DNA from 3 places in the Ensifer sp. Root954 genome. Region 1 is predicted to be linked to each of the others. Evidence: predicted binding sites of a transcription regulator. Region 1 holds the regulator's gene; each other region holds the start of a gene.
What was found. The regulator LexA, encoded in region 1, represses DNA repair genes until DNA is damaged. The targets are predictions, from matches to a motif close to TGTTCNNNNTGTGTTCNG.
Positions count from the first base shown of each region.

Region 2: the regulator LexA is predicted to act here: its motif matches at 2,597-2,614, upstream of ASE71_RS20275 (ATP-dependent helicase).
Region 3: the regulator LexA is predicted to act here: its motif matches at 7,676-7,693, upstream of recA (recombinase RecA).

Region 1 covers NZ_LMJM01000014.1:55,458-65,274, reverse strand. Annotated here, with positions in the region: gene ASE71_RS07620 (cysteine synthase A) at 1-308, opposite strand, end outside; gene ASE71_RS07615 (SDR family NAD(P)-dependent oxidoreductase) at 613-1,455, shown strand; gene ASE71_RS07610 (SMR family transporter) at 1,443-1,769, opposite strand; gene ASE71_RS07605 (SMR family transporter) at 1,756-2,127, opposite strand; gene ASE71_RS07600 (SAM-dependent methyltransferase) at 2,206-3,459, opposite strand; gene ASE71_RS07595 (cryptochrome/photolyase family protein) at 3,545-5,008, opposite strand; tRNA gene ASE71_RS07590 (tRNA-Asn) at 5,107-5,181, opposite strand; gene ASE71_RS07585 (hypothetical protein) at 5,341-5,634, shown strand; gene ASE71_RS07580 (thermonuclease family protein) at 5,856-6,590, shown strand; tRNA gene ASE71_RS07575 (tRNA-Cys) at 6,743-6,816, shown strand; gene ASE71_RS07570 (hypothetical protein) at 7,014-7,355, shown strand; gene lexA (transcriptional repressor LexA) at 7,444-8,166, opposite strand; gene ASE71_RS07560 (hypothetical protein) at 8,403-8,699, opposite strand; gene ASE71_RS07555 (hypothetical protein) at 9,023-9,655, shown strand; gene ASE71_RS07550 (hypothetical protein) at 9,773-9,817, shown strand, end outside.
Region 2 covers NZ_LMJM01000025.1:221,496-231,312, forward strand. Annotated here, with positions in the region: gene ASE71_RS20275 (ATP-dependent helicase) at 89-2,554, opposite strand; gene ASE71_RS20280 (carboxymuconolactone decarboxylase family protein) at 2,688-3,095, opposite strand; gene ASE71_RS20285 (hypothetical protein) at 3,220-3,864, opposite strand; gene ASE71_RS20295 (EthD family reductase) at 4,210-4,524, shown strand; gene ASE71_RS20300 (cyclase family protein) at 4,676-5,497, opposite strand; gene ASE71_RS20305 (efflux RND transporter periplasmic adaptor subunit) at 5,815-6,996, shown strand; gene ASE71_RS20310 (efflux RND transporter permease subunit) at 7,056-9,817, shown strand, end outside.
Region 3 covers NZ_LMJM01000027.1:292,395-302,211, forward strand. Annotated here, with positions in the region: gene ASE71_RS23295 (SixA phosphatase family protein) at 1-220, opposite strand, end outside; gene dksA (RNA polymerase-binding protein DksA) at 624-1,043, shown strand; gene ASE71_RS23305 (flagellar biosynthetic protein FliO) at 1,220-2,221, opposite strand; gene cckA (cell cycle histidine kinase CckA) at 2,489-5,107, shown strand; gene ASE71_RS23315 (hypothetical protein) at 5,170-5,448, opposite strand; gene ASE71_RS23320 (pseudouridine-5'-phosphate glycosidase) at 5,524-6,453, opposite strand; gene ASE71_RS23325 (carbohydrate kinase family protein) at 6,485-7,432, opposite strand; gene recA (recombinase RecA) at 7,752-8,840, shown strand; gene alaS (alanine--tRNA ligase) at 9,072-9,817, shown strand, end outside.

The DNA of each region.
Region 1 (9,817 bases):
TTCTTTTCCTGGCTCTGGGTTTCCGGAATGACGATGACGGTGCGGTAGCCGAGCGCCTGGCCGACCAGCGCCAGGCCGATGCCGGTATTGCCGGCCGTACCTTCGACGATGACACCGCCCGGCCGCAACTGGCCGGTGCGCTCCGCATGGCGAATGATCCAGAGCGCCGCGCGGTCCTTCACCGATTGTCCGGGGTTCAGAAACTCGGCCTTGCCGAGGATCGTGCAGCCTGTCGCGTCGGATACGGATTTCAGCCGGATCAGAGGCGTGTTTCCGATTGCTTCGAGCACGGACGGGAGAATGGCCATTTTCAGAACCTCGTGTTTGAGGACAGGCACCGCGGTAAGGCGGCACGTACCAGGTAAAAGCGAACGGCGGCCAGCGAATATCGACAACGTTCCGGGACCGCCGAAATGTTGGCGTGTTTTCGGCTCAGCCTGCACTTCAGGCAAGAAATAGCGTTTCGCCGTCGCTCTGTCCCGAACAAAAATCGTCTCCAGGGACTGCGAGAGCCGGCGGCAAGGAGCGCTGCCGCGAAGAAGGGCCGGGCAAGTCATTTTTCGCCCACAGAAGGAGATGCGTCCGTGTTTCCCGGCGCGTGCCGAGGAGTGAGTGATGAGTATTCAATCTACGAAATCGGAACAGAAACTGGCTTGGGTGACGGGCGCAAGCTCGGGAACCGGGCGGGCACTGGCGCTCGCGCTGGTGCGGGAAGGCTATTCCGTCGTCGTGACGGCGAGAAACCACGACAGGCTCGTGGACCTGCAGCATGAAGCAGCAAGCGAAGGGCGGATCACCGTGCTCGACGGCGATGTCACTGACCCTGCCGACATGGAGCGGGTGATGGCGGCGATCGAATATGATCACGGGCACCTTTCGCTCGTGGTGCTGAACGCCGGGGTCGCGCTGCCGGTGCGCGGAGACGAGCTTCACCGCGAGGCCTTCGAGAAGAGCTTTGCCGTCAACCTCAACGGCGTCGTCAACTGTCTCTTGCCGGCGGTGGACCACATGAAGACGCAGGGGTACGGACACATCGCCATCGTCTCGTCGGTGGCCGGCTACGGCGGACTGCCGACCAGTGCCGCCTATGGCGCCACCAAGGCCGCGCTGATCAATATGGCGGAAAGCCTGAAGTTCGATCTCGACCGGCTCGGCGTCCGGCTGCAGATCATCAGCCCCGGCTTCGTCGATACGCCCGGGACCGCGCGCATTCGCTTTCTGCGACCGGCGCCGGTGAACAGTGAAGAGGCGGCAAGGCGCATCGTTGCCGGCCTGAAGTCGCGAAGGTTCGAAATTGCCTTCCCACGCCGGTTTGCCTACGCGGTGAAGCTCATGGACCTGCTGCCCTACAGCCTCTATTTCCGCCTGCTGAACTGGCTGACCCGCGGTAAGGCGGAGGCCATGGAAGGACAGAAGCGTGCCGGACCCGGCGGGCGCCCGCGTCAGGCGGTGTGAAGCACCAGCACCGCGCCGAAGATGAGCGCCAGTCCGACCCAGCCGATCGGCTTCAGCTTCTGACCGAACAGCAAGCGGCCGCAGATGGCTGTCCCGAAGATCCCGGTTGCGCCAAGTACGGCATAGGCGATGGCGAGCTCCATGCCCTTGATGGCTTCCGCCAGGAAGGCAAAGGCGGCGAGCACCAGCAGAATCGAAAGGATGCCCCAGCCGCGGCGGGCGAACCCTTCCGATTTCGTCGAGGCGAGGTTGGCCGCAATATCGAGGATGCCGGCCACGACCGCGAGAACGAAGTAGATGCTAGGCGCGCTCATCGGCGGCTCCTTCACGCGCTGCCTCGTCCTCGTCATGATACTCGCCGGCATTGACGAGCAGGATGCCGACGATCGCCATCGAAAGCCCGAGCATTTCGCGTCCGGTCAGCACATGGCCGAAGACGAAAACCGAAACCAGGGTGATGATGGCGACGCCCGAACCTTCCCAGATCGCATAGGCGACGCCGACCGATATCGTCTTCACCGCCTTTGCCAGGAAGACGTAGGAGAGTGCGATCGAGACATACATGACGATGTGGCCGAGATAGGAGCCGCTTTCGGAAGCGGCCTTCATCACCGTCAGGCCCACCACTTCGGTCGCGATGGCGAGCGCGAGGAAAAACCATGCAAGACGCATGCTGTACCTTTGAACAGAAACTTGGATCGACCGCCTCTTAAGCGCTACGGGTGACGCGGTAAAGACGCGCCGTGCGCTTCACTCGAAGACGATCTGCCGGACGTCGATGTTGCGGGCACGGAACCCGGCCTCGCAGTAGTAGAAGTAGAACTCCCACAGCCGCTTGAAGCGCAGGTCGAAGCCGAGCGGCTCGATCCTGTTCCAGACCGCCCAGAACCGCTCCCGCCATTCGCCGAGTGTGCGGGCATAGTCGACGCCAAAGCCGAAGTCGTTGATCATCCGCAGGCCGACATTGCGGCCAAGCTCGACCAGATGCTCGCGCGTTGGCAGCATGCCGCCCGGGAAGACGTATTTCTGGATGAAATCCGGATTGGAACGATACTCCTCGTAGGATTCGGGCTTGATCGTGATGATCTGCAGTCCGGCCTTGCCCCCGGGTTTCAGGCACCGCTTCAGCTGCGAGAAATAGGTTGCCCAGAATTTTTCGCCGACGGCCTCGAACATCTCGATCGAGACGATGCGGTCATAGGTACCCTTTTCTTCACGATAGTCCTGGAACTTCAATTCGACCCGGTCGGCAAGGCCCGCACGCTGCATGCGTTCGCGTGCGAAGGCCAGTTGCTCGCGGCTGATCGTCAGCCCCGTGACCTTGCAGCCGATTTCCGCTGCCGCAAATTCGGCAAAGCCGCCCCAGCCGCAGCCGATCTCAAGCACATGATCGCCGGTGCGCAGGTTCGTCGCTTCCGCGAGCGCGCGGTATTTGGCTTTCTGCGCTGAGCGAAGATCATTGGCGCCCGTTGCATAAAGCGCAGACGAATAGGTCATGCTCGGATCCAGCCATTCGCTGTAGAAGGCGTTGCCGAGGTCGTAATGGGCCGAGATGTTGCGGCGCGCGCCGGAGTGGGTGTTGGCATTGCGCCAGTGCAGGAACTTGTCGAAAAGGCGCAGGAGCCCGCGCGCACGGTTCGGAAAATTCCTGCCGATTTCGGCATTGACGAGGAACAGTTCGAGAAAGGCGCCGACATCGGGACTGTCCCAGTCGCCGTCGATGTAGCTTTCCGCAGCCCCGATGGTGCCGCCCGAGATAGCACGCTGCGGCAGGTTCCAGTTGTTGAGGTTGAGGATGGCGCTGGGGCCGGCCCTGGCGCCTTTGATCACCAGCCTGCGGCCGTCTGGCGTGGCGAGCATCAACGTTCCCACCTGAAGGTGCACCAGGGCGCCAAGCACCATGCGCGCCTTGAGCGGAAATTCCCGCACGGCCGTCGCCAGATTTTCGGAAGATAGCTCCACCGCACCGGCAAATGCAGCAAAATCGGCTTCCAGGTTACGCATACACCACCCCCTCAGCTGTTGCATCCGTAACGTGAGCCTAGCCGCAATCGGGCGGGACGCCAACTGAGGAATTCTACCGGAGGCTCTACGTCTCTTCAGAAACTCCCGGTGCGCTTGTGATCTGCCGGAAGGCTGCCAGTGCCCGATCGCGGGCAAGGGCATGGTCGACGATCGGTTTCGGGTAGGTCGTGCCGAGTTCGATGCCGGCTTCGGCAAGGGTCGTGGCGGGCGCTGCAAAGGGGCGATGGACATAGCGCGGGTGGAGGCGCTCCAGCTCCGGCACGAAGCGTTTCACATAGAGACCGTCGGGATCGAATTTCTCCCCTTGCAGGAGCGGGTTGAAGATGCGGAAGAACGGTGCGGCGTCCGCGCCCGATCCGGCGACCCATTGCCAGCTTGCGGCATTGTTGGCCGGATCCGCGTCGACCAGCGTGTCACGGAACCAGGCTTCTCCCTTGCGCCAGTCGACGAGCAGGTCCTTGATGAGAAAGGAGGCGACAATCATGCGAACGCGATTGTGCATGTAGCCGTGGCGCCATAGCTGGCGCATGCCGGCATCGACGATCGGATATCCGGTGAGCCCGCTGGTCCATCGAGTAAAATCGTCCTCGTCGTTCAGCCAATGGAAGCGGTCGAATCGACGGTCGAGGTTGCGGCGGCCAAGCTCAGGATAATGAAACAGCAGATGATAGGAGAATTCGCGCCAGGCGAGTTCCTTGCGGAAGGTGGCCGCCCCTTCGCCGCTATCGGCCTGGGGCCCAGCTGCCGCATGCCAGGCCTGCGCCGGCGAAATTTCGCCAAAGGCGAGATGAGGCGAGAGCAGGGATGTGCCATCCGCGTCGGGAATGTCGCGGCAGCGTTTGTAGGCGTCGAGCTTCTCATCGACGAATTCTTCGAGACGGGTGGCCGCACCGTCTTCGCCCGGCGTCCAGACCTCGCTGAATGTCGCCGCCCAGTCCGGTTTCGTCGGCAGCAGCGACCAGTCGTCAAGGCGTTCCGATCGCGGCCATGCTCCCGGGGCTGCGATATGGCGCGGCCGGTCGATCGGCGGTGCCAGCTCGTTTTTCAGTTCGAGCGCGCGCCAGAACGGCGTGAACACGCGGTAGGGGCCGCCCGTCGTCGTCAGCAGCCGCATGGGCTCATGCAGCAATTGTCCTGCAAAGCTCTCCGCGATGATTCCCCGCTCGGCCAGCGCCTTCTTGAGCGCGGTATCCGTGGCGATGCCGTTCGGGTCGTAGCGCCGGTTCCAGTAGATGCGCTCCGCACCGCTTGCGTGCGCAATCTCGACAATCACGTCAAGCGGCGCGGCTGATCGAAGAACGAGGCGAGAAGCGTGCCGCGCGAGACTTGCGCCCAAGGCCTCGAGCGAATGGTGCAGCCACCACGCCTGCGCCGCCCCGAGCGGACCGTTGCCGCTGTCGGCGGGTTCGCGAATATAGAGGGGAATGACGGCTGCCTCGCCGGCGGCAGCCGAGAGGGCGCGATTGTCGGCCAGGCGGAGATCCTTGCGGAACCAGACGATGATGGGCGGCGCCGCGGCCTTTGTCATGAAGAACCATCGGGAGGTTGGGGATTGATCACCTGGAGAACATAGGTGCAAAATGAAAAAGAGCCATTCGCATCGCTGCAAATGGCTCTTTTAGAAAGTGGCTCCCCGGGCCGGATTCGAACCGGCGACCTGTCGATTAACAGTCGAATGCTCTACCGCTGAGCTACCAGGGATCATCCGCGCCGCTGTTGTGCTGTGCGCTTCAGAAGTGAGGCTGCTAATACGCATGCTTTTCTGATTTGCCAAGCGCTTTTTTCAAAAAAAATGACAAGTTCCGTTGCGAGGCTGTGGAGAAGTCCCCAATTGTGGGAAAACACGCCGGATAGGGAATGATGAATAAAAACAGGAAGCAGACGCATTTCGGCATTGATCCGCAAACACGACAGATCGTGCTGGGCAAATGGCGTATCGCGCTGCCCGACTCTCCGCTGCTGCGCATCCTGCTGGGTTCGCTGCTGGTGTTCTGCGGTTTTCTCGGTTTCCTGCCCGTGCTGGGCTTCTGGATGATACCGTTGGGCCTGATCGTGCTTTCCCACGACATTCCCTCGGTTCGCCGCCGCCGTCGTCGTCTGGCCGTCTGGTGGGCGCGCTGGCGCGGGAAGGCCAACTCCTCGAACGGCTCCTGAGCCGGACGCCGATTTAACGATCTTGTTGTCGAGGCAGGGCGGTCGGCAGTTTTCGGTTCCTCGCGGCCGTCCCGTACCAATTCCGAATCTCTCAACAAGGGCCGTGGCCGCGCAGGCGAATGACCGGTTCCTCGCGGTCTTCCCCTCTGTTGGGGTGCCCTCGAAAACTTTTCGGCAACCCATCAAACGCATAATGCGGTCTCGAATCAGGATGGGGACCGATGGCCAAAGCCACTACGAAACGTCGACGCCGCAGTTCGGGCCGAAGCACCAGCAAACAGGGCGGCATGGCGCCGTGGTATCTGGCCGCAGCGCTCACCCTTGGCGGCGTCATGGCCTACGACCATCGCGCCGAGTTGCGGCACTGGCCGGTGGTTTCGGATGTCATGGCCCTTGCATCGCGATCGGAAACGAAGCCGAAGCCTCAGCGCGCGGTTCCTGAAGCGCAGGAGCGCGTTGCGCAGCAGGCGGATAGGCACAAACCAAATCCGAAGCCCAACCCGGCGACGAAGGTTGTCCTGGCCGCCCCGGTGCCGTCGGTGAATGTCGGCGTCACGCCGCCAACCCCTCTCGTGCGGCCCAATGAAGAGGTGAAGACGGCATCCATCCGTACCGATCAGTTCTATTTTTGCGGCATTCGCAACGACAACTGCGTGATCGATGGCGCGACCTTCGTCTTCCATGGCGAGACGATCCGCGTCGCCGATGTCGATGCACCGCGAATCCGCCAGGCAAGCTGCGACAAGGAGCGTTCGCGCGGCTTCTACGCCAAGCAGCGCCTGCGCGAATTGCTGAATGCAGGCGACTTCAGGCTGATCTCGGCGGGAGGGCGATCAGATGCCAAGGCCGGCGAGAAACTGCGCCTGGTCACCCGCGGTGACCAATCTCTTGGACGTGTACTCGTTTCCGAGGGGCTCGTGCGGCCGTGGGAAGGGCGCCCGACGCCCTGGTGCTGAGATCAGCTGGGAGACGATCGGCGGACATCGTCGATCGTTCTGTGGAAAGTATCCGTCCTGCAATTCGACGGCGCGTTTTTCAGAAAATGCCTCTTGCGGTTTTTCTGCAATCATTCTAAATCCGCGCCAACGCTTGGTTATCCGAGCTGTGAGGCCTCGTGGCGGAGTGGTGACGCAGAGGACTGCAAATCCTTGTACCCCGGTTCAATTCCGGGCGAGGCCTCCAATAATCTCACCTCGTTAAATTTGGTTTGGCGTTCTGCCTTAGGGCAGCGCGGTAAAATTCGCGACACGTCCGCGCAAGCCACGTCTCCTATGCCTCCGTCGGATCTTATCGCTTCGGTGAATTCGGTAGAGGGGGAACGATGACTCCGCTGAGATCAACCGCATCGGTAGCGTCCGTCAACATTAAGAACGGAGGCAATGGCATCAATGAAAAAGAGACTGATCCTGACGGCGTTGGCGTGTTTTGCGGCGACCGCTATGGAGGCGCGCGCGGACGACCTGGTTTTCCAGCTGAAGAACAACACCGGCGCGGTACTGACGAATTTCTATACGTCGCCGGTCGGCGTCAATGAATGGGAAGACGATGTTTTCGGTCGGCAGGTCCTGAACCCCGGCGAGAGCATGGAGATCACCATTGCCGACGGGCGGGACGTCTGCAAATACGACATGCGATTCGAATTCGAGGAAGGCTCGGCCCTCGATACGACCGAGGACACGCAGGATCTCTGCGAACTCGGCGAATACACGATCCACGAATAAGCGATCTGGATTTCAGGTCGCCTTAAATGGAAAGAGCCTCGCCACTTTCAGTGGCGAGGCTCTTTTGATTCGGCGTTCTGCCTGGAATTCAATGGTAGCGGCGGATCAGCCCGACGAGCTTGCCCTGGATTTTCACGCGATCCGGTCCGAAAATGCGCGTCTCGTAGGCGGGGTTGGCCGCTTCGAGCGCAATCGACGCGCCCTTGCGACGGAAGCGCTTCAGCGTCGCTTCCTCGTCGTCCACGAGCGCCACGATGATGTCGCCGGGATTGGCCGAGTTGCCGTTGCGGATGATCACCGTGTCGCCATCGAAGATGCCGGCCTCGATCATCGAATCGCCCTTTACTTCGAGGGCGTAATGCTCGCCGCTGCCGATCATGTCGAGCGGAACGGTAATGTCATGGGTGTTGTTCTGGATCGCCGAGATCGGCACGCCGGCAGCGATGCGGCCCATCACCGGGACGGAAACAGACGTGCTTTCGGCGACCGGCGCCGGCTTCGGCGTGGCAGGAGCGGCGGCCGGCGGCTTTCCGAGGCTGCCCTCGATCACGCTCGGCGAGAAGCCTCTGCGCGGCTGTTGCTGGCCGGCGGCGTAGGCTTCCGGAAGCTTGATGACTTCGAGCGCGCGCGCCCGGTTCGGCAACCGGCGAATGAACCCGCGTTCTTCGAGCGCCGTGATCAAACGGTGAATGCCGGACTTCGACGCCAGGTCGAGCGCATCCTTCATTTCATCGAAAGACGGCGGTACGCCCGACTCCTTCATGCGTTCGTGGATGAACAGAAGCAATTCCTGTTGCTTGCGGGTCAGCATGGCACGTCGCTCCAGAGGCGTGAAACAAATCAAGAACAGACACTATCTGTTCCATATGTGTTCCGCAAGTGCCTAAAATTCCGTGAATTCAGGCAATTGGCTGCTTCTGTGGGGGTCGATTGGTCACTTTTGCGGGAGCGGGGCGGTTTTCGGCGACGGTTGCGTCCCAAAACAGCGCCGGGCAGGCCGGTCGCGCGCGTGATTCGAACGAATCGCGGCTCTCTTCGCGGAGAGACTTAAGTCGCTTGCGAGGCCGAGCAGGCGTCTTCGAACTCCTTCACCGTCTCGGCGCTGTTGTCTTCCGGAAGCACTGCGTCGGCCGCATCGGTCGCAACGGGCGTATCGCCGTCATAAACGAAGGACTGGATGTAGAACGCGAGCGCGCCCTTCCAAACATTGCGTCCATCGATCTGATGGCACGGTACGGCCCGTTCGAAATCGGTCTGGAGTTCATCCACCGTCGCGGCACTGAGCTTGACGTCAGGCATATTGGGCGATGCGACTATCGAAGCGAGAAGCAGGGCGGCAAGCACGGTGATCGTCCACTTGATGAAGGGGTGGGACTAAGGGTTGGTAAACGATGTGAACCGCGCTTTCGTTCCGAAGTCCAGCAAGCATGGCGATCACTCTGCCATGTTCAACAGCTCTTTGCCCGCAGGCTGTGGCTGATTTGCGCCAGCCGCTCCATCTCGACCTCGTCTCGGCCGTTCTTCATGGACCGGCGCGGAGAATGCATCGGAGCTGCCAGCTTTCGCATCGGGCCTGGGGCGCGCAAAAATCCCTGCGGGGAAGGGCCTTCACCGTCTCGACAGGCCTCTAAAAAAAGATAACTTTGCGTGGAAAGTGGGGTGGTTGCATGCATAGATTGTCGTTGGTGGTGCTCGGCCTGTTGCTCACGGCTGGAGCGGCGTCTGCCGAAGAAGGGCGTTCGAATATCTGGAAACGGATCAACGCCTGGACGGTGGGATCCGATCCTTCCCTGGGAGGCTCGTGTTACGCGGCGACGAGCTATGACGCCGGCGCTATCCTTCGTATCGGCTTTTATCCGCGGGGATCGACGAACCTGGCGTTTCTTTCGATCGGCAATGCCGAATGGAAATCCATCGAGCCGCAGCGGGAATACGATGTTGCCTTGCAGCTCGACCGTGGTCGTCAGTGGCCGGCCGTTGCGTTCGGTGTTGATCTGACCGGCGCCAAGGCCCTTGTCGTCAACTTTTCCAACACCGACTTCTTTACCGAATTCGTTCGCAAGAACACCTTGGCGCTGGCCTTCGAGGGGCGCGTCGTCGCGAGCCTCAGCCTGCGTGATTCGATGAAGGCGGTAAGCGAGATGTTCAAGTGCCAGGAGGCGGTGAGCGCCTTGATCCCGAATGGCGGTCAGGGAGCGGCGAACGATCCCTTTGCGGGCGCCGGTGGCAATGCGCCGAACAACGATCCCTTTGCCGGCGGCGGCCAGACCAAGTCATCGAAAGATCCTTTCGCCATGTGATGGGCAGTCCGCTTGCCGCGGAGAGGTGAATATTCCTAAAATATTGCCTGGGATCGGCTAGGCACCCTCGACAGCGATGCGGGGACCTATCAAAATGCGGGCAAACGGGGGTTTTGCATGCGTAGATTGCTGGTCGGATTGGTAAGCTGTCTGATCGCCGCG
Region 2 (9,817 bases), on a different contig from region 1:
CAATATTATTGCACTTCGCCGGTTGGCGCCATGAGATCGATGGTTGTGCAGTCCATAGGGAGTGCACGTGAGGAGGGCTTCGACCTCCTCACGCCTTCTCCACAAATCCATCCAGCACCCGCTTCTGGCCGGCGCGGTCGAAGTCGATGGTGAGCTTGTTGCCTTCGATGGCGGCGATGTTGCCGTTGCCGAACTTCATGTGGAAGACGCGGTCGCCGACCGAGAAACGCGAGGGTTCGGTGGCCGTCGATTTCGCCACCAGCTCGCCGTCGATCGTGCGGCCGCGCGGGCCGCTTTCGCCGTAGCCGATGCGCTCGACCGCGTGGCCGGAGCGGGTGCCCCAGTTGTCTCGGGTGGCGTCGGAGCGGTGCTGCTGGGCGCGCTTCCAGCCGGGCGTGGAGTAGTTGTTCTGGAAGGGATCAGCCTTGTCGAAGCGCGACTGGCCGTAGCCGCCACGACCATAGCCGCCATAGGATTGTTCATTCTCGGCCACGTCCACATGGGCGAGCGGCAGCTCCTCGAGGAAGCGTGACGGCATGGTCGACTGCCAGAGGCCGTGGATGCGGCGGTTGGAGACGAACCAGATGTGGCAGCGATGCTTGGCGCGGGTGATGCCGACATAGGCGAGGCGCCGTTCTTCCTCAAGGCCGGAGCGGCCGCCCTCATCAAGCGCGCGCTGGTGCGGGAACAGGCCTTCCTCCCAGCCGGGCAGGAAGACGGTATCGAACTCCAGGCCCTTGGCCGAGTGCAGCGTCATGATCGAGACGGCATCGAGGTTCTCGTTCTGCTCGGCATCCATGACGAGAGCGACGTGTTCGAGGAAGCCGCGCAGGCTCTCGAAGGCTTCCATCGAGCGGATGAGTTCCTTCAGGTTTTCCAGCCGTCCGGGGGCTTCCGCCGTCTTGTCGTTCTGCCACATGGCCGTATAGCCGCTCTCGTCGAGGATCTGCTCGGCAAGCTCGGTGTGCACGGTCGTTTCAAGCAGGCTCTGCCAGCGGCGGAAATCGGTGACGACGTCGAACAGTGCCTTGCGCGCCTTCGGCTTCAGCTCGTCGGTCTCGATGATCTCGGAGGCCGCCGCCAGCATCGGGATGTCGCGGGCGCGGGCATAGTCGTGCAGCGTGCGCACGGTGGTGTCGCCAAGACCGCGCTTCGGCGTGTTGACGATGCGCTCGAAGGCCAGATCGTCGGCCGGCTGGCAGACGAGGCGGAAATAGGCCATGGCATCGCGGATTTCGAGGCGCTCGTAGAAGCGCGGGCCGCCGATGACGCGGTAGTTGAGGCCGAGCGTGACGAAGCGGTCTTCGAATTCGCGCATCTGGAACGAGGCGCGCACAAGGATCGCCATGTCGTTGAGCTTGTGGCTCTTGCGCTGCAACTGCTCGATCTCTTCGCCGACGGCGCGGGCTTCCTCTTCGGAATCCCAGGCGGCGTGCACCTGCACCTTCTCATCATCCGGATCGGTGCGGTCGGTAAAGAGCGTCTTGCCGAGGCGGCCCTCGTTGTGGGCGATCAGGTGACCGGCAGCGCCCAGAATGTGCTCGGTCGAGCGGTAGTTGCGCTCAAGCTTGATCACCTTGGCGCCCGGGAAATCCTTTTCGAAGCGCAGGATATTGTCCACTTCCGCGCCGCGCCAGCCATAGATCGACTGGTCGTCGTCGCCCACGCAGCAGACGTTCTGCGGTACGCCCTTGGGGCGCTGGGCAAGCAGCCGCAGCCACATGTACTGCGCCGTGTTGGTGTCCTGGTACTCGTCGACGAGAATGTAGCGGAACTTGTCGTGATAGTCCTTCAGCACATCCGCATGCATGCGGAAGATGCGGATCGGGTGCAAAAGAAGATCGCCGAAGTCGCAGGCGTTCAGCGTCAAGAGCCGGTTCTGGTAGGCAGCATAGAGTTCGCGGCCCTTGCCGTTGGCAAAGGCGCGGGCGTCTCCCTCGGGGATCTGGGCGGGATCGAGGCCCTTGTTCTTCCAGCCGTCGATCATGCCGGCAAACTGCTTGGCCGGCCAGCGCTTGTCGTCGATGCCTTCGGCCTGGATGAGCTGCTTGATCAGCCGCACCACGTCATCTGTGTCGAGAATGGTGAAATCGGAACGCAGGCCGACGAGCTCGGCGTGGCGGCGCAGCAGCTTGACGCCGATCGAGTGGAAGGTGCCGAGCCAGGGCATGCCTTCGACCGCATGGCCGACGAGCACGCCGATGCGCTCCTTCATCTCGCGTGCCGCCTTGTTGGTGAAGGTCACCGCCAGGATCTGCGAGGGAAAGGCGCGGTTGGTCGAAATGATATGGGCGATGCGGGTCGTCAGCACCCGGGTCTTGCCGGTGCCGGCGCCGGCAAGCACGAGCACGGGGCCATCGAGCGTCTCGACCGCTTCGGACTGTTCCGGGTTGAGGCCGGAGAGATAGTCCGGGCGCGGCTGGGCGCGATCGCGCGCCGCCATGGCGCGCGCGGCGATGCCGCCCGTTGCCGGAATACCTGCGGGGGCGGGCTGCTGCTTGCGCGGCGCCGGCTCCTCGTCGAAGAAGGGAATATCGTCGAAACCACTCATCATGCGGCTCAATGTAGTGATTCGGTGGGGAAAGGCCAGAAAGGATGTTCTTCTTTTATTCCGTTTTCTGCGCCAGCCGCACCAAGCCTGTGGAAAGACAGGCGATTTCGAGACCGCTTATTCTTGGTCGCGCGGACTAATCTTTTGTCTTGTCGAAGGCGGTATCCACAGGCACCTGCAGCGCCGTCGCCAACTGGTTGGTGCGGGCGGCAAGCGAGATTACCCTGAGCAGGTCCGCATGCTCGGCGTCGGTCATGCCTTTCGCCCTTGCCGCCGCCGTATGGGAATGGGCGCAGTAGCCGCAGCCATTGGTGACGGAGACGGCGATATAGAGCATCTCCTTGACCAGCGGATCGAGCGCCGAGGGCGTTGCCATCACCGTCTTCACGTCGCGCCAGGTCTGTTCCAGGAGCTCCGGATCGAAGGCGAGCCACAGCCACATATTGTTGATGAAGTCGGATTTTCGGGTGGTGCGAATGTCGTCGAACACGGCTTTGACACGCGGATCGGCTTCCGGGTTCTGAGGCGGGGATACGGTGCTCATGGGGCTCCTTCGCTGTTGTTCTCGGCGGTTGTGTGCGGGCCGGCCGGTCGCCTGAAGCGGTGACGATAGCCGACGTCGCGGCGATTGCCAGCGCTGCGTTTTGGGGAAGCCGTCGCCGATGCGTTCAGTTGGGGATTTCGCTGCAGGGCTGATTGTTCGTGCCGAAGGGCCCGGTCGTAAACAGCACGCCCTTGCTCGAGCCCTGATAGGCGTTGCCGTTCTGCGTGACGATGAAGACCCTGCGGCCGCAAAAGCCCGTCGGCTGCGCGGCAACCACGCGCGTCTGGCCACTGGCGTCAGTGACGGTCTTGGGGTTGCAGGCGCCATAGGGCGTGTCGGCCATGCGAACGGTTGCCGTCGAGCTGCGGCTGAGCGGCGCGGAACTGCCGGGTGGGTACGTCCCCGAAGCCGTGCCTGCAGCGGCCACGGTCGATTGCGTGATCTGAAAATCTGCCGTGCTGTCGTCGTAGCGGCACCGCTTGATGGCCCAGATCCAGACGGCAATGTCGCGCACACCGCTTTCGGGGTCCTCGGCCGAAGCTGCAATCGTCAGGGGCGCCAGATCGGGAACACTTCGGCGGCGGTTGCAGCAGCTGCTGTCGTTGAAGACCGGGTCGGGATTGCCATGGTCATCCAGGATGCCGGTGATTTCGAGTTTCGTGGTCGGGCCGGTCTTGTCGTCCGCCTGGACAGTCACGGTCTGACACCCCGCAAGAAGCAGGCCCATGGAGACGAGTGCGAATGTCAGGCAAAATGCATGCGGCCCCATGACGACCCCCGCCATTGTCCGTACCGCTGCCCAAGATACTCCCGAAGACTTTTGCCCGCAAACAAGCGCCTTCCTTTGCCGCGCTCGATCAACCCCGCGGCATCGTTGCCGCCCACAAACGATGCCCGTCCGTCAGCACCTTCCTCTGTCGCTATCGCAACCTCGTCGAACGCTTCGTCAGCACTCAGGCACTTCCGTGCCGTCGTCACCGGCTTCGACAAGCACAGCGAAAACGACCTTGCTCTCGTCAAACTCGCTTCAGCCAAAACCTGGTTGTGCTCTACAGGTCGGTGACCTAGAAGAAGCTTCGAACGCTCGGAGCGGCGTTCAGGCAGGAGCCCGACCATGATCAAGATGAGCGTCTACTATCCGGCCGATGGCGGCTCGAAGTTCGATCACGACTACTACCGCACCCGCCACATGCCACTGATCCAGGAACGGCTCGGCGATGCCTGCCTGCGCTACGAGATCGATAAGGGCCTTGCGGGTCGCGAGCCTGGAAGCGCGCCGGGGTTCGTCGCGGCGTGCCACGTCTACTCGCCGAGCCTCGAGACATTCCAGGAGGCGTTAGGTCCCCACCGCGCCGAGATTGCCGCGGACGTCGCCAACTATACGGACATCGCGCCCATCGTGCAGATCAGCGAAGTCGTTGGAGGGTAGGGTGCTTTGGCGCACCATGACCCATGGTGGCGCAGCCGGTGCAGAACCGGTTGACGGTCGGGGACATGTGGTTGCCGTCGAAGCGTAAACGACCTTGCTCTCGTCAGTCTAGCTTCAGCCAAAACCTGGTCGTGCTTTATAGGTCGGTGACCTAGGCCAGCGCGAAGACGCGGGCCGGGCCGCCGGTGCCGCCGCGGTGCTTCGGCGCGCCGAGGATGAGAGTTGCGCCCTTGACCGGCAGCTTGTCGAGATTGGCTGCTGCCTCCAGCCCCCAGCGACCCTCCGGCAGCCAGGCATAATGCGTGGCGAAATCGGGCGAGGGGCCATGGTCGAGCGACAGCGTATCGACGGCGATACCAGCCGCCTTGCTTTCCTCGATCAGATATTTGGCCGCCTCGACGTGGAAGCCGGGGAAATGCAGCTTGCCGCCGCCATCGGCATTGCGGAACTTGTCCGTGCCCAGATGCGCGCCCCAGCCCGACAGCATGGCGACGCAGGCGTTTTCCGGGATCTCGCCATTGGCGGCGACCCAGGCCTTGAGGTCTTCGGGCGTCACCTGTGCATCGGCATCGGCCTCAGCCTTCTTTCTGATATCGACAATCACCAGCGGCACCACCAGCTTGTCGACGGGCAGTTCGGCGACCGAGAGGCCATCGGCGGAAAAGTGCAGGGGCGCGTCGACATGGGTGCCGGTGTGTTCGTTCACCCGGAGCTCGAACATGTTGAACTTGTCTTTTGCGTAGTTGAACTTCTCCTCGCGGAAGAACTGCTGCTGGCCGAAGAAGGTCGGGAAATCTTCGTGCAACTCGTGGGTCAGGTCGGTGACGCTTGAATGCCCCTGCGCCAGCGCCGGCGGGGCCGCGCCCACGCTTGCGGCGGCAAGACCCGCGGTTCCGACCGCGGCGGCCTTGAAGAAGCTGCGGCGCGAGAGCATGCGCTCTTTCACCGTTTCCATAACACAGGCATCGCACATCGACTTCTCTCCCCCAAGAGGCCTGAAGACAGGCGCAAAGCCGGCCGAAACACGCTGCCGGCGGTTGCAGGATAGCGCAGTGTCGGCGGCTGTAAACGGTAATTCTCTAGTGAATTTCTGGACAAAGCTGCGAGGCGTCGAGCGAAGCCCCCGTGCGTCATCATCCCGCCAACAAATTCGCTTTTATTACAATTGCGTAATGATGGTATTCTGTCGTTGCCCCGACACGCGCGAACAGGGATACTCCGCGCACAATCGGAACGAACCGCCGGCCGCGCCGCGCTGGGGCGTGTTTTATGTTTAATTCGGAGACTTGAATGCGGGTTTGGAAACAGCTTGCGGTGAGCGCCGCTGTGCTTCTCGTGGGCGCAGCCGTCTGGGTGCGTTTTGTGCCTGGTGCTGGTGAAACGCTGGCGGCGATTGGTGTTTCGCATCCGCTGATTGATGCCTTGTCCAAGCCGGGCGCCGGTGGCGGCGAGGGCGGCGAACGCGGCAATGGCCGCGGGCAGGGCGGCAACAACGCCATTCTCGTCATGGTCCGGCCTTCGGGCACGTCTGTTGTCAACGACCGGCTGAACGCGATCGGCAACGGCGAGGCGATCCATTCCGTCACCGTGACGCCGACGGCAACCGGCAACCTCACCGAAATCCTCGTGCGCTCCGGCGAAAAGGTGTCGCAGGGTCAGGTCATTGCCAAGCTCGACAGCGACGACCAGAAGATTGCTGCCGACCAGGCGAGGCTGACACGTGACAGCGCACGCGAAAAGGTCGAGCGCTACCGCAACCTGAGCACCGCCCGCGCGGTAACAGCCGTGGACGTGCGCGACGCCGAAATCGCCATGCAGACCGCCGAACTGGCGCTGAAGACCGCAGAGCTCGACCTCAAGCGCCGCGACATCGTGGCGCCATCGAAGGGCGTCGTCGGCATCATCACCGTCAATGTCGGCGACTACGTCACGACCACGACGCCGATTGCCGTCGTCGACGACCGCTCGGAAATCCTCGTCGATTTCTGGGTGCCCGAGCGCTTCGCCAACAAGATCTTCGTCGGCCAGCCGGTCACGGCCTTCGCCATCGCCCAGCCGGGCAACCAGCTCGACGGTGCGATCCACGCGATCGACAACCGCCTCGATCAGGCGAGCCGGACGCTGCGCGTGCGCGCACGGCTTGAAAACCCCGACGACAAGCTGAGGGCGGGCATGTCCTTCTCGGTCACCGTGGCCTTTGACGGCGACACTTATCCGACGGTCGATCCGCTGGCGATCCAGTGGAGTTCGGAAGGCTCCTATATCTGGCGCGTCTCCAGCGACAAGAGCGAGAAGGTGCCGGTGAAGATCATTCAGCGCAACCCGGACAAGGTGCTGGTGGACGCCGCACTGTCGCAAGGCGACGAGATCGTCACCGAAGGCGTGCAGCGCCTGCGCGACGGCGGCGCCGTGCGCATCGCCGGCCGCGAGAACAAGCAGGAACCGCAGAAGGTTGCGGAGGAAACCAAGTGAGCGGCGGCGACAGTCAGGCAAGCGGCCATGGTGCCGGCCAAGGCAGCGCCGGCGGCCAGATGTCGGCCCGCGAACGCGGCAAGACCGGCTTTACCGCACTCTTCATCCGCCGGCCGATCTTCGCGCTGGTGGTCAATACGCTGATCGTCGTTGCCGGCCTTGCGGCCTGGAACGGCATCGAGATCCGCGAACTGCCGCAGGTCGACCAGCCGGTCATCTCGGTGACGACAACGCTCGATGGCGCCGCACCCGAGACCATGGACCGCGAGGTGACCTCGGTGGTCGAAGGGGCCGTGTCGCGCGTGCAGGGCATCCGCGACATTTCCTCGACCTCGTCCTTCGGCCGCAGCCGCGTGACGCTGCAGTTCTCCGACACGACCGATATCGGCCAGGCTTCCAACGACATTCGCGACGCGCTCGGCCGGGTGCGCAACCAGCTTCCCGACAATGTCGACGAGCCGAGCATCGTGAAAGCCGATGCTGACAGCCAGCCGATCATGCGGCTGGCGCTGACCTCCGATACGATGTCGATGGAAGACATGACGCTGCTCGTCGAAAACGAGATCAGCGACCGGCTCGCCGCCGTTGAAGGCGTGGCCGACGTTGCCGTCTATGGCGACCAGGAGAAGATCTTCCGCATCGACCTCGACCAGGCGAAGCTCGCCGGGCGCGGCGTGACGGTCGCAAACCTGCGCACTGCGCTTGCCAATGCCTCCTATGACGTGCCAGCCGGCAAGCTGACGAGCGCCAGCCAGGACATCTCGGTACGCGCCACCGCCGACCTGCAGACGCCGGAGCAGTTCGAAAACCTGATCCTCGTCAACAATGTGCGCCTGCGCGATGTGGCGACCGTTACGCTCGGTCCCGACACCGGCACGACGGCGCTGCGCTCCAACGGCCGCCAGGGCATCGGCCTTGGCATCGTGCGCCAGGCGCAGTCCAACACCGTCGATATCTCCGAGGGCGTGCGCAAGGTCGTCGAGACGATCCAGACGCAGATCCTGCCCGAGGGTACGCAGCTCCGCATTACCAGCGATGACGCCGTCTTCATCAACGGTGCTATCCACGAGGTGGAAATCGCGCTGATCGTCGCGGTCTTCATTGTGACGCTGGTCATCTACATGTTCCTGCTCGACTGGCGGGCGACGCTGATCCCGACGATCTCGATGCCGATCGCGCTGATCGGCACGGTGGCGGCGATCTATCTCGCGGGCTTCTCGATCAACATCCTGACGCTGCTCGCGATCGTGCTTGCGACCGGGCTTGTCGTCGACGACGCCATCGTGGTGCTCGAAAACATCGTGCGACGGCGCGCCGAGGGGCTCGGCCCACGCGCGGCGGCCGTTCACGGCACGCTCGAAGTGTTCTTCGCGGTGCTGGCGACGACCGCGACGCTTGCCGCCGTCTTCGTGCCGCTCTCGTTCCTTCCGGGCCAGACCGGCGGTCTCTTCCGCGAGTTCGGCTTCGTGCTTGCCTTCGCGATCCTCCTGTCCTCCTTCGTGTCGCTGACGCTTTGCCCGATGCTCGCCTCGCGCATGCTGACGAAGGATACGCATACGGTGCCGGGGCCGATGGCGCGGTTCGGTGCGCGGGCGGCCGGGTTCTACCGGGTGACGCTGCGCGCCTGCCTCAACTCGCCGCTGATCGTCTTCGTCGTCGCGGGCTTCTTCACCGCCATGGGGGCTGCCGGCTTCCTGACGCTGAAATCGGAGCTGACGCCGACGGAAGACCGCTCGCAGATCATGATGCGCATCAACGCGCCGCAGGGCGTTTCGCTCGAATACGCCCAGGCCCAGATGCGCCGCATCGAGGACGGTTTGCAGCCGTTGGTGAAATCCGGCGAGATCGACAACATCTTCTCGATCTCCGGACAGGGCGGTTCGGTCAACAGCGGCTTCATGGTGCTGACGCTCGCTCCCTGGGACAAGCGTGACCGCACCCAGCAGGAGATCGTCACCGACATCAACAAGGTGACCGGGCGCATTCCTTCGGTTCGCGTCTTTGCGATGCAGCCGAACAGCCTGGGCATTCGCGGCGCCGGCAGCGGCCTGCAGGTGGCGCTCGTCGGCAACGACTACAACAAGCTCGGTGATGCGGCGGCAAAGCTGGTGCGCCAGATGGAAGACACCGGCCGCTTCGAAAACGTCCGCCTCAACTACGAGGCCAACCAGGCGCAGCTTTCGATCACCATCGACCGCGAGCGCGCCTCCGACATGGGCGTCGATATCGGCGGCCTTGCCTGGGCGCTGCAGGCCATGCTCGACGGCAACAGCGTCGTCGACGTCTATGTCGACGGCGAGTCCTATCCGGTGAAGCTTCTGTCCTCGACCAACCCGGTCAACGATCCGACCGATCTGCAGAACATTTTCCTCAAGGCCGGTGACGGCAAGATCGTGCCGATGTCGACGATCGCCAGCGTCGAGGAGATGGCGGTGGCGCCGCAGCTGTCGCGGGAATCGCAGCTTCGCGCCGTTTCGCTTTCGGCCGGCCTCAAGTCCGATCTGGCGCTCGGCGAGGCACTGACCATGGTCGAGCAGATGGCAGAGCCGCTTCTGCCGCCGGGCTCGCGGATCATGCCGCTTGCCGAAGCCGCAACGCTCAACGAAAACGCCAACGGCCTCTTCGTCACCTTCGGCTTCGCGCTCGTCATCATCTTCCTGGTGCTGGCGGCCCAGTTCGAAAGCTTCGTCAGCGGCCTGATTATCATGTCGACGGTGCCGCTGGGGCTTGCCTGCGCGGTCTTTGCGATGATCATGACTGGCAACACGCTGAACATCTACAGCCAGATCGGCCTCGTGATGCTTGTCGGCATCATGGCGAA
Region 3 (9,817 bases), on a different contig from region 1:
AGAACGGCTCGGCCGTTTCGCGGCAGCGCACCGCCGTCGAACAGAGGATGCGGTCGGGGCGGATGCCCTGGTCTGCGGCCGTCTGGGCAAGCCGCTCCGCATCGATGTAGCCGACCTCGTCCAGCGACCGATCGAAATCGCGCTGGCCCGGCAGGGCCCAGCCGGAACGGGCGTGCCGCAGGAGGTAGAGGCGGAGAGCCTTGGGGGCGCTGTCTTGCATCGATCGGTTCCGGCGTTGCCTGCCGGTTGCAGCGACAGGGCAGAATTTTCTCGGCTTTCATGTCGGCCGGCAGACCGTCACCTTTCCCCGCACGCACCATAAAGATCAAGCTGGCCGCCGTGATTTTTTCGGGGACTGCCGGTGCTGCGCTTTGCCGCGGTCGTGAATGGACGGTAAAATGGCGCAAACACGTCATTGTCACTTTTCAGCGAGCAGAGGCGGCGGCTTCGGTGGGCGCAAGTTGGAAATCAAGATCCGATGTGTAATTTTGATGAAATATTCGTCAGTTAGCCTGAAACGCTAGCAACATTAAAATACGGTTGAGTGTCTGTTGCGAGGCTTGAATCACAGCTTCCATAGGTCTATACACCGCCGCAATGAGATGTTCTTCAGGAGAATCGCGTTGAGTGAGAAGATCGATCTTAGTACCTTCGTCCTTTCCGAGGACGATGAATTCATGAATGCCAACCACCGGGCGTACTTCCGGGCCAAGTTGAACGCTTGGAAAAACGACATCCTTCGCGAGGCACGCGAGACACTGGATCACTTGGCAGAGGAGAGCGCCAATCATCCGGATCTCGCAGACAGGGCTTCTTCCGAAACTGATCGGGCAATCGAGCTCAGAGCCAGGGACCGCCAGCGCAAGCTGATCTCCAAGATCGATGCGGCGTTGCAGCGTCTCGACGAAGGTACCTACGGCTACTGCGAAGAAACAGGCGAGCCGATCGGCCTGAAGCGACTGGACGCCCGTCCGATCGCGACCCTCTCGATCGAGGCGCAGGAGCGCCACGAGCGGCGGGAAAAGGTCTACCGGGACGAATAAGCTTTCGGGCTTTCGTAACAGTCTGAAAAAAAAGGCGCGGGTCAAACCGCGCTTTTTTCCGTTGTCCCGAATTTCTTCCGAAACATCGAAGCGGCTCTTCGCTTCGATGCCTGGGCTCAGACAAGTATCTCGCTGCCGTCGCGATGCCTGACGTCGCCGCCAGGCCAATGCGGCAATCAGGGCTTCCGCCCGGCGGAAATGTCGGCCAGCATGCGGTTCATCTCTTCTTCGATTGTCGGCTCCTTATGACCGCCGTCGGCGACAGGCGCGCCAAGCGTCGGCTCCTGACGGCCAGAATGGGCCGGCGCACGGTTTTCCGGAGTGACCGATGTTGCCGGACCCAGGCGCTGCAGGTCGCCGGTGATCTCCGCGTCGAGAAGGCGCTCGAAATCAGAAAGGGCGGTCGCAGGAGCCGGCTGCGGTTGGAGCTGAGGCTGCGACTGGATGATCGCTGCGGGGCGCTGAAGCTGCTGGGCCGGCTGCATCTGAATGGGTTGCGGCTGTACAGCCTGCGCCATTGCCACAGGGCGGTTCATGGCTGCATCGACGTTGACCGCGGGTGCTGCGACGGAGGTGATAGACGGGCTCTCGGGTGCGGGCTGGGCGACAGGGCGAGCGAGAGGGCGCTGCTCTGCAGCAAGGACAGGTGCTGCCACCGGGCGCTGTTCGGCCGTAACGCGCATGGGTGCCACCGGCTCGACGCGAGCGACCGGCTGTTCCTCTGTCCGGGTGATGGGGCGAACCGGCGTCGCGACGACGGGTTCGGCCTGCATCGTCGGCGCGGGCTGCTGAACGGGTTCCCTGACTGCCGGACGGCTTTCAGCCACCGGTTCGGCCACCTTGCGTTCGATGACAGCTGAGCGTTCGCTGACGGCCGGGCGCTCGTCGCCGCCGGCGACGATCCGGCTTTCGATGACGATATCCGTCGGCCCGCCAATCATGATCAGGTGCTCGACATCGTCGCGGCGCACGAGCACGAGACGGCGCCGGGTGTCCACAGCGGCAGCATCGAGCACGGCCAGGCGCGGCTGGCGGTTCTTGCCGCCACGGATGAATGGCGAGGAAGGACGGTTGCGCATGATCCAGAGCACAGCCACGAGGCACAAAAGTCCAATCGCGACCGCTGCAGCGGCGACGACGAACCGGCTGCCGTTGTCGGCGATGATCGTTTCCATCATAGGGTGAACTCCTTCTGCCTTTCGAGTGGCAGTATTTGACGGCTTTTTTCGGGCTCGGACAAGCACTTCGCCGACATTCCCTGTGAATTGGCTCGAATGCTTCCGCACAGGTGCTTTTTGCTGTTATCTCTGATTGTTAAAGATGATTCTTGTCCGAATGATCGAGGGCGTGTCGGCTATGGCCGATTTTGCCCGGCGGTTTGAGCGGATGCCGGCCGGAAGGGCTGGGCCGCGCCGCGCGCGGCGCCGGCCGCGTAAGAGGACCCGATGACGAAATTGCGGCAGTCAGGCGACTACCAGATGCCGGTTGTTGACCGTGGCGTCAGGCCCGGAACCGTGCTGCGGATCGTGCTGCTCGCGATCGTCCTCACCGTCTCGGCCATCGCCTTCGTGATCTTCCGGAACCAGATGGAAAACGAGATCGTGCTCGGCATCCTCGGCGTTCTCGCCATGGTCGGCATCTTCTTTCTCGTGTCCTCGGTCATCGGCTTCATCGAGGTGATGCCGCAATCGCGCCCGGACGAACTGGCGCGCGCCTTTCTCGATGCGCATGAGGATGGCACGATCGTCACGGACCGGAAGGGCCGGATCATCTACGCCAACGCCGCCTATGGCGCGCTCACGGGCGCGAGGAACGCTGCCGGCATCCAATCGCTCGAAACGATCCTGTCGCGCAATCGCGAGGCGACGGAAGCAATCTACCGGCTGACCAACGGCCTGCACGAGGGCAAGCAGGGGCATGAGGAATTCCGCCTGCTGAAGCCGCTTGCGACCGGTGCGGCCACCGGCTCCGGCGCCCATTGGTTCCGGCTGAAGGCACGCGTGCTGCCGCTCGAAGACAGCGAGCGCAATCCGCTCTATCTCTGGCAGATCGCCGACATCACTGCGGAACGCGATGACCAGGAGCGCTTCTTCAAGGAATTGCAGAACGCGATTGATTATCTTGATCACGCACCCGCCGGCTTCTTCTCCGCCGGCCGCAAGGGCGAGATCTTCTATATCAACGCCACGCTTGCCGACTGGCTCGGCATCGATCTCACCAAGTTCCAGCCGGGCTCGATAAGTATTGGCGATCTGGTGGCCGGTGAGGGGCTGACGCTCGTCCAGGCGGTGCAGGCCGAACCGGGTCTGAAGAAGACCAAGATGCTCGACCTCGACCTGCGCAAGTTGAACGGCCAGAGCCTGCCGGTGCGCATGATCCACCGTGTCTCCTCGACCCGCGACGGCGCGCCCGGCGAAAGCCGCACCATTGTCATGTCGCGCGACGGCGGCGAGGACAGCGACCAGTCGGCGTCGAGCGCAGCGATGCGTTTTACCCGCTTCTTCAACAATACGCCGATGGCGATCGCCTCGGTCGATGGCAATGGCCGGATCCTGCGCACCAACGCGCCGTTCCTGAAGCTGTTTTCCGGTCTCGTCTCGCAGGACGACGTCGAGCGCGGCGCGCTGATCGATGCCGTGGTGCACGAAACCGAGAAGCTTCGCCTGCACGACGCGCTGGCGGCCGCCAAGGACCGGCAGGGCGACATCGCGCCGATCGACGCGCTGCACCCGACCGATGGCGAGCGCCATTTCCGCTTCTACGTCAATGCCGTGATCGACCAGACCGATCAGGCGCCGGAGGAAGCGGCGATCATCTATGCGCTGGAGATTACCGAGCAGAAAGCGCTCGAAAACCAGATGGCGCAGACGCAGAAGATGAACGCCGTGGGCACGCTTGCCGGCGGCATCGCGCACGACTTCAACAACGTGCTGACGGCGATCCTGCTGTCGTCCGACCACCTGCTTCTGTCTGCCCGGCCGGCCGACCCGAGCTTCGCCGACCTGATGGAGATCAAGCGCAACGCCAACCGTGCCGCTGTTCTCGTGCGGCAGCTGCTTGCTTTCTCGCGCAAGCAGACGATGCGGCCGACGGTGCTCAACATGACCGACGTGATCGGCGACCTGCGCATGCTGGTCGACCGCATGACCGGAACGAACGTCAAGGTCGAGGTCGACTATGGCCGCGATCTCTGGCCGGTCCGGACCGATCTCGGCCAGTTCGAACAGGTGCTTTTGAACCTCGCGGTCAACGCTCGCGACGCCATGCCCCAAGGCGGCATCATCACACTTCGCACCCGCAATCTGCCGGCGGCTGAGGTTTCGGCCTTCGGACGCCGTGAGCTGCCGGACGAAGACTTCGTGATGGTGGAAGTTTCCGACCAGGGAACAGGTATTGCGCCCGAAATCCTCGACAAAATCTTCGAGCCGTTCTTCACGACCAAGGAAGTGGGCAAGGGCACCGGTCTCGGCCTGTCGATGGTCTATGGCATCGTCAAGCAGTCGGGCGGCTACATCTATCCGGAATCGGAAGTGGGCAAGGGCACGACCTTCCGCATCCTCTTGCCGCGCCATATCGAGGTGCCGGTTGCGCCCGAGGAGCCCGCGCAGGCAGGCACCGGAACCGTTGCTGCGCCGGTGGTGCAGACGATAGCGGCTCCCGTGGTCAAGAACGAGGAGCCGACCGATCTGACCGGCGATTCGGCAGTCGTGCTGCTCGTCGAGGACGAGGAGGCTGTTCGTCGCGGCGGCAAGCGCATGCTGGAAACGCGCGGCTACACCGTCTACGAAGCGGGCTCCGGCGTCGAGGCGCTCGACATCATGGACGAGCTCAACGGCGCCGTCGATATCGTCGTATCCGACGTGGTGATGCCGGAAATGGACGGACCGACGCTCCTGACCGAACTGCGCAAGAAGTACCCGGACCTGAAGTTCATCTTCGTCTCGGGCTATGCCGAAGACGCCTTTGCCCGCAACCTGCCGGCGGATGCCAAGTTCGGCTTCCTGCCCAAACCGTTCTCGCTGAAGCAGCTGGCGGTTTCCGTGCGCGAAATGCTCGATTCCTAGGGCCGTTGAACGCAAGGGAATATCGACCGGGGTCCGGCGCTGGGTACGTTAGGGTTCCGCCCCTAGTCGTTCTGCTGCCTTGACCAAGGCCCATTGGCCGAGGCGCGCGTTGCCGACCAGCCGGGAGGAAGATCGGCGATCTCGTCAAGGTCGGTGTGGCGCTCGACGACCTCCGCCATCGCGACCACCAGCACTTTCGCCATGTCGATCGGTGCGCCATCTGTAAACGCCCATGAATGATCGTCTTCATGATGTGTTGCGACGAGAACCGTGTGCCCCGCGAGCACCGAGCGGCAGGTTACGCAGGCAACATCAGGTGCTTGATCAAACTTCCAACGCATCGTCAGCCTTCGCCAATGTAAAAAGCCCGGCGCTTGCGGGCCGGGCTTCTCTATTTCTCGCCGTTTCTTACCGGATTACTTCACGTTCAGCGCGACGGCGATCTCGCCGGCAAGCCGGGCATTGTTCTCGACCAGCGCGATGTTGGTCTCGAGGCTGCGGCCCTCGGTCATTTCAAAGAGGTTGCTGAGCAGATAGGGCGTGACCGCCTTGCCGGTGATCTCGTCGTTCTCGGCATTGTCGAGCGCGCGGGCGATATAGATTTCCATCTCTTCGCGCGGGATCTCGGCAGCTTCCGGAACCGGATTGGCGACCAGCATGCCGCCTTCGACGCCGAGCAGCTCGCGCATGGTCTGGAAGTTGGCGATCGCGGCCGGGCTGTTCAGCATCAGCGGGCTCTTGAGGCCGCTGTCGCGCGACCAGAAGGCCGGGAAGATTTCGCTGTCATAGGTGACGACCGGAACGCCGCGGGTCTCGAGCACTTCGAGCGTCTTCGGAATGTCGAGGATCGCCTTCGCGCCGGCGCAGACGACGATGACACCCGTGCGGGCGAGTTCATCGAGGTCGGCGGAGATGTCAAAGGAGAGCTCGGCGCCACGGTGCACGCCGCCGATGCCGCCGGTCGCAAAGACGCGGATGCCGGCGCGGGCAGCTGCGATCATCGTCGCGGCGACGGTGGTCGCGCCGGTGCGGCGCTCGGCGATCGCGAAGGCGAGATCGGCGCGCGAGACCTTCATCGCGCCCTGGGTCTTGGCCAGTTCTTCGAGCTTGGCATCGTCAAGGCCGATATGCAGTACGCCATGAATGACGGCGATGGTCGCCGGCACGGCACCCTGTTCGCGGATGATCGCTTCAACGCTGCGGGCCATGTTCAGGTTGCCCGGGTAGGGCATGCCATGGGTGATGATGGTCGATTCCAGCGCCACGATCGGCGCGCCACGCGCCTTGGCGGCTGCGACCTCGTCGGAATATTCCATCGGCAGGAAGGGGGAAGCGGGTTTGGTCATGGTCTTTCCTTGGGAGTTCTGCTGGCAAATGTCATGACAGCATTTGGGGCGCGGGCACAAGGGCCAGCGCCTGTTCGAGATTGGCCGCGGACATCTCTTCGGATGCGGCCAAGGGAGAACGCAACGTTAAACCGGCGGCTGCGATGCCGTGCCGCAGGCAATCGGCGATATCGCGGCCGGCAAGGCGGGCGGAAAGGAAGCCGGAGGCGAGCGCGTCGCCGGCGCCGGTGACGTCGGCAAGGGCGGGCAGGGCCGGCGGCACGACGACACAGGCGCTGTCGCCCTCGAAGGCAACGACCGCACGGCCGCCCCGGGTCACGACGCCTCCGTTGATGCCGAGACCGCGCAACAGGGCCGGCCATTCTTCCGCCTCGGCGGCCTCCTTGCCGGTCAGCGCCCGCGCCTCGGATTCGTTCATGAACAGGAACGAGAGATGCGAGAGGCACGGCCGGTAGCGGATGACCTTGGCCGGCGAAACAGCGATCCCGGCGACGATGCGGCGGTTGCCGGCAGCCGACTGGGCAAGTGCGGCGATCGTTTCTTCCGGCAGGTTGGCGTCGGTCAGCACCAGCTTGCTCGCGGCGATGACCTCGCGGAGCGCCCGCCGCTGCAACTGCCGTGGCGAGAACAGCCGGTAGAGTTCCATGTCGGCAAGCGCAATCACCAGATTGCCGTCGTTTTCGAGGATCGCCGTATAGCTCGGCGTCTGGCGGTCAAGAAAGGTCAGGGGACTGTCGATGACGCCAGCGGCGGCCGCGGCTGCGGTCACCATCTCGCCGGCCGCATCACCGCCGCGGGTGCTGATCATGCGCACGCTGTGGCCAAGCCGCGCCAGGTTGCGCGCGGCATTGAAACCACCGCCGCCCGCTTCTTCGAACCAGCTTCCCGGATTGCTCGACCCGGGCGCTGTCGTTCCCGATATACGGCCGCGCCTGTCGATATGCGCGCCACCGAAAACGGCGATGTCAGCTTGCGTCATGAATGTTCCTCTGCTTGGCCGATCGGCCGAATATCTGTTGGCATCCTGCAATGCCGCGTCGCAAAGCGCCACGCGCCCGACCTGCTCAAAGTCTCATGCGCAGGCGAATCGGCCGAGCCTTGCCGGGCAGGTTCGAAGGGCTTGCGCCAACATTCGAAAACTCTGGTTTCGTTCCGTGAACAAGAATCGAACGTATCGTTGAAAGCTATTGTTTTTCAATGTGTTGTCGCGCTCTTGCAAATACGGAACAAAACATGTACAAAAACTCCTGCGGCGGCTTCATTGCCTCGGTAGCTTCAATAACCTAAAGGTGGACCAAATGGCACAAAACTCTTTGCGGCTCGTAGAGGACAAATCGGTGGATAAAAGCAAGGCACTTGAAGCGGCACTTTCCCAGATCGAACGTTCGTTCGGTAAGGGATCGATCATGAAGCTCGGTGGGAAGGACAGCATCATTGAGATCGAGACGGTTTCGACCGGCTCTCTCAGCCTCGACATCGCGCTCGGCATTGGCGGCCTGCCGAAGGGCCGCATTGTTGAAATTTACGGCCCGGAAAGCTCGGGTAAGACGACGCTGGCGCTGCAGACCGTCGCCGAAGCACAGAAGAAGGACGGCATCTGCGCCTTCGTCGACGCCGAACACGCGCTCGATCCGGTCTATGCCCGCAAGCTCGGCGTCGACCTCGAAAACCTCCTGATCTCGCAGCCCGACACCGGCGAACAGGCGCTTGAGATCACCGACACGCTGGTGCGTTCCGGCGCGATCGACGTGCTGGTCGTCGACTCGGTCGCCGCGCTCGTGCCGCGCGCCGAAATCGAAGGCGAAATGGGCGACAGCCTGCCGGGCATGCAGGCCCGCCTGATGAGCCAGGCGCTGCGCAAGCTGACGGCGTCGATCTCCAAGTCGAACTGCATGGTCATCTTCATCAACCAGATCCGCATGAAGATCGGCGTGATGTTCGGTTCGCCCGAAACCACCACCGGAGGCAACGCGCTGAAGTTCTACGCCTCGGTTCGCCTCGACATCCGCCGCATCGGCTCGGTCAAGGAGCGCGAAGAGGTCGTCGGCAACCAGACCCGCGTCAAGGTCGTCAAGAACAAGATGGCCCCTCCCTTCAAGCAGGTCGAATTCGACATCATGTATGGCGAGGGCGTATCGAAGACCGGCGAACTGGTCGACCTCGGCGTCAAGGCCGGCATCGTCGAAAAGTCGGGCGCCTGGTTCTCCTACAACAGCCAGCGTCTCGGCCAGGGCCGCGAGAACGCCAAGACGTTCCTGCGCGACAATCCGGATCTCGCGCGCGAAATCGAAACGGCGCTGCGCCAGAACGCCGGCCTGATCGCTGATCGGTTCCTCGAGAATGGCGGTCCGGAAGCGGACGACGGTGACGAGCCGCCGGAAGCATAAGCCGCTCGGCCCACTGAGGTTACCAGAAAACCGGTCGTCCCGTGGGCGGCCGGTTTTTTGCTGGCGTCTGGACAGTCGGATATGTGAGCGATAAAAGCCTTTGGTTCCGGCGACCCAGCGCGTTGGAGGGTGCGGTCACCACGGGTGGCCGCAGGGTTTAGGGACGATGGCTTAGTGGCGCGGCGTGGGCCGTACCCGGGCCGGAATCGGTGCTTAAGAATAGGACGCAAGATGAGCGGCGTGAATGAAATCCGGTCGACCTTTCTCGACTATTTCCGCAGGAACGGTCACGAGGTCGTGTCGTCGAGCCCGTTGGTGCCGCGCAATGACCCGACATTGATGTTCACCAATGCCGGCATGGTGCAGTTCAAGAACGTCTTCACCGGCCTGGAGCAGCGCCCCTATTCGACGGCCGTTACGGCGCAGAAGTGCGTTCGCGCCGGCGGCAAGCACAACGACCTCGACAATGTGGGCTACACCGCGCGTCACCACACCTTCTTCGAAATGCTCGGCAACTTCTCCTTCGGCGATTACTTCAAGGAGAACGCGATCGAGCTCGCCTGGAACCTGATCACCAAGGAGTATGGCCTCGACGCCAAGCGCCTGCTGGTCACGGTTTACCACACCGATGACGAGGCCTTCGATCTCTGGAAGAAGATCGCCGGTTTCTCCGACGACCGCATCATCCGCATCCCGACCAGTGACAACTTCTGGGCCATGGGCGATACCGGCCCCTGCGGCCCGTGCTCGGAAATCTTCTACGACCACGGCGACCATATCTGGGGCGGACCTCCGGGCTCGGCCGATGAAGACGGCGACCGCTTCATCGAGATCTGGAACCTCGTCTTCATGCAGTACGAGCAGATCACCAAGGAAGAGCGGGTCAACCTGCCGCGTCCGTCGATCGACACCGGCATGGGCCTCGAGCGTCTCGCAGCCGTGCTGCAGGGCGAACACGACAACTACGACATCGACCT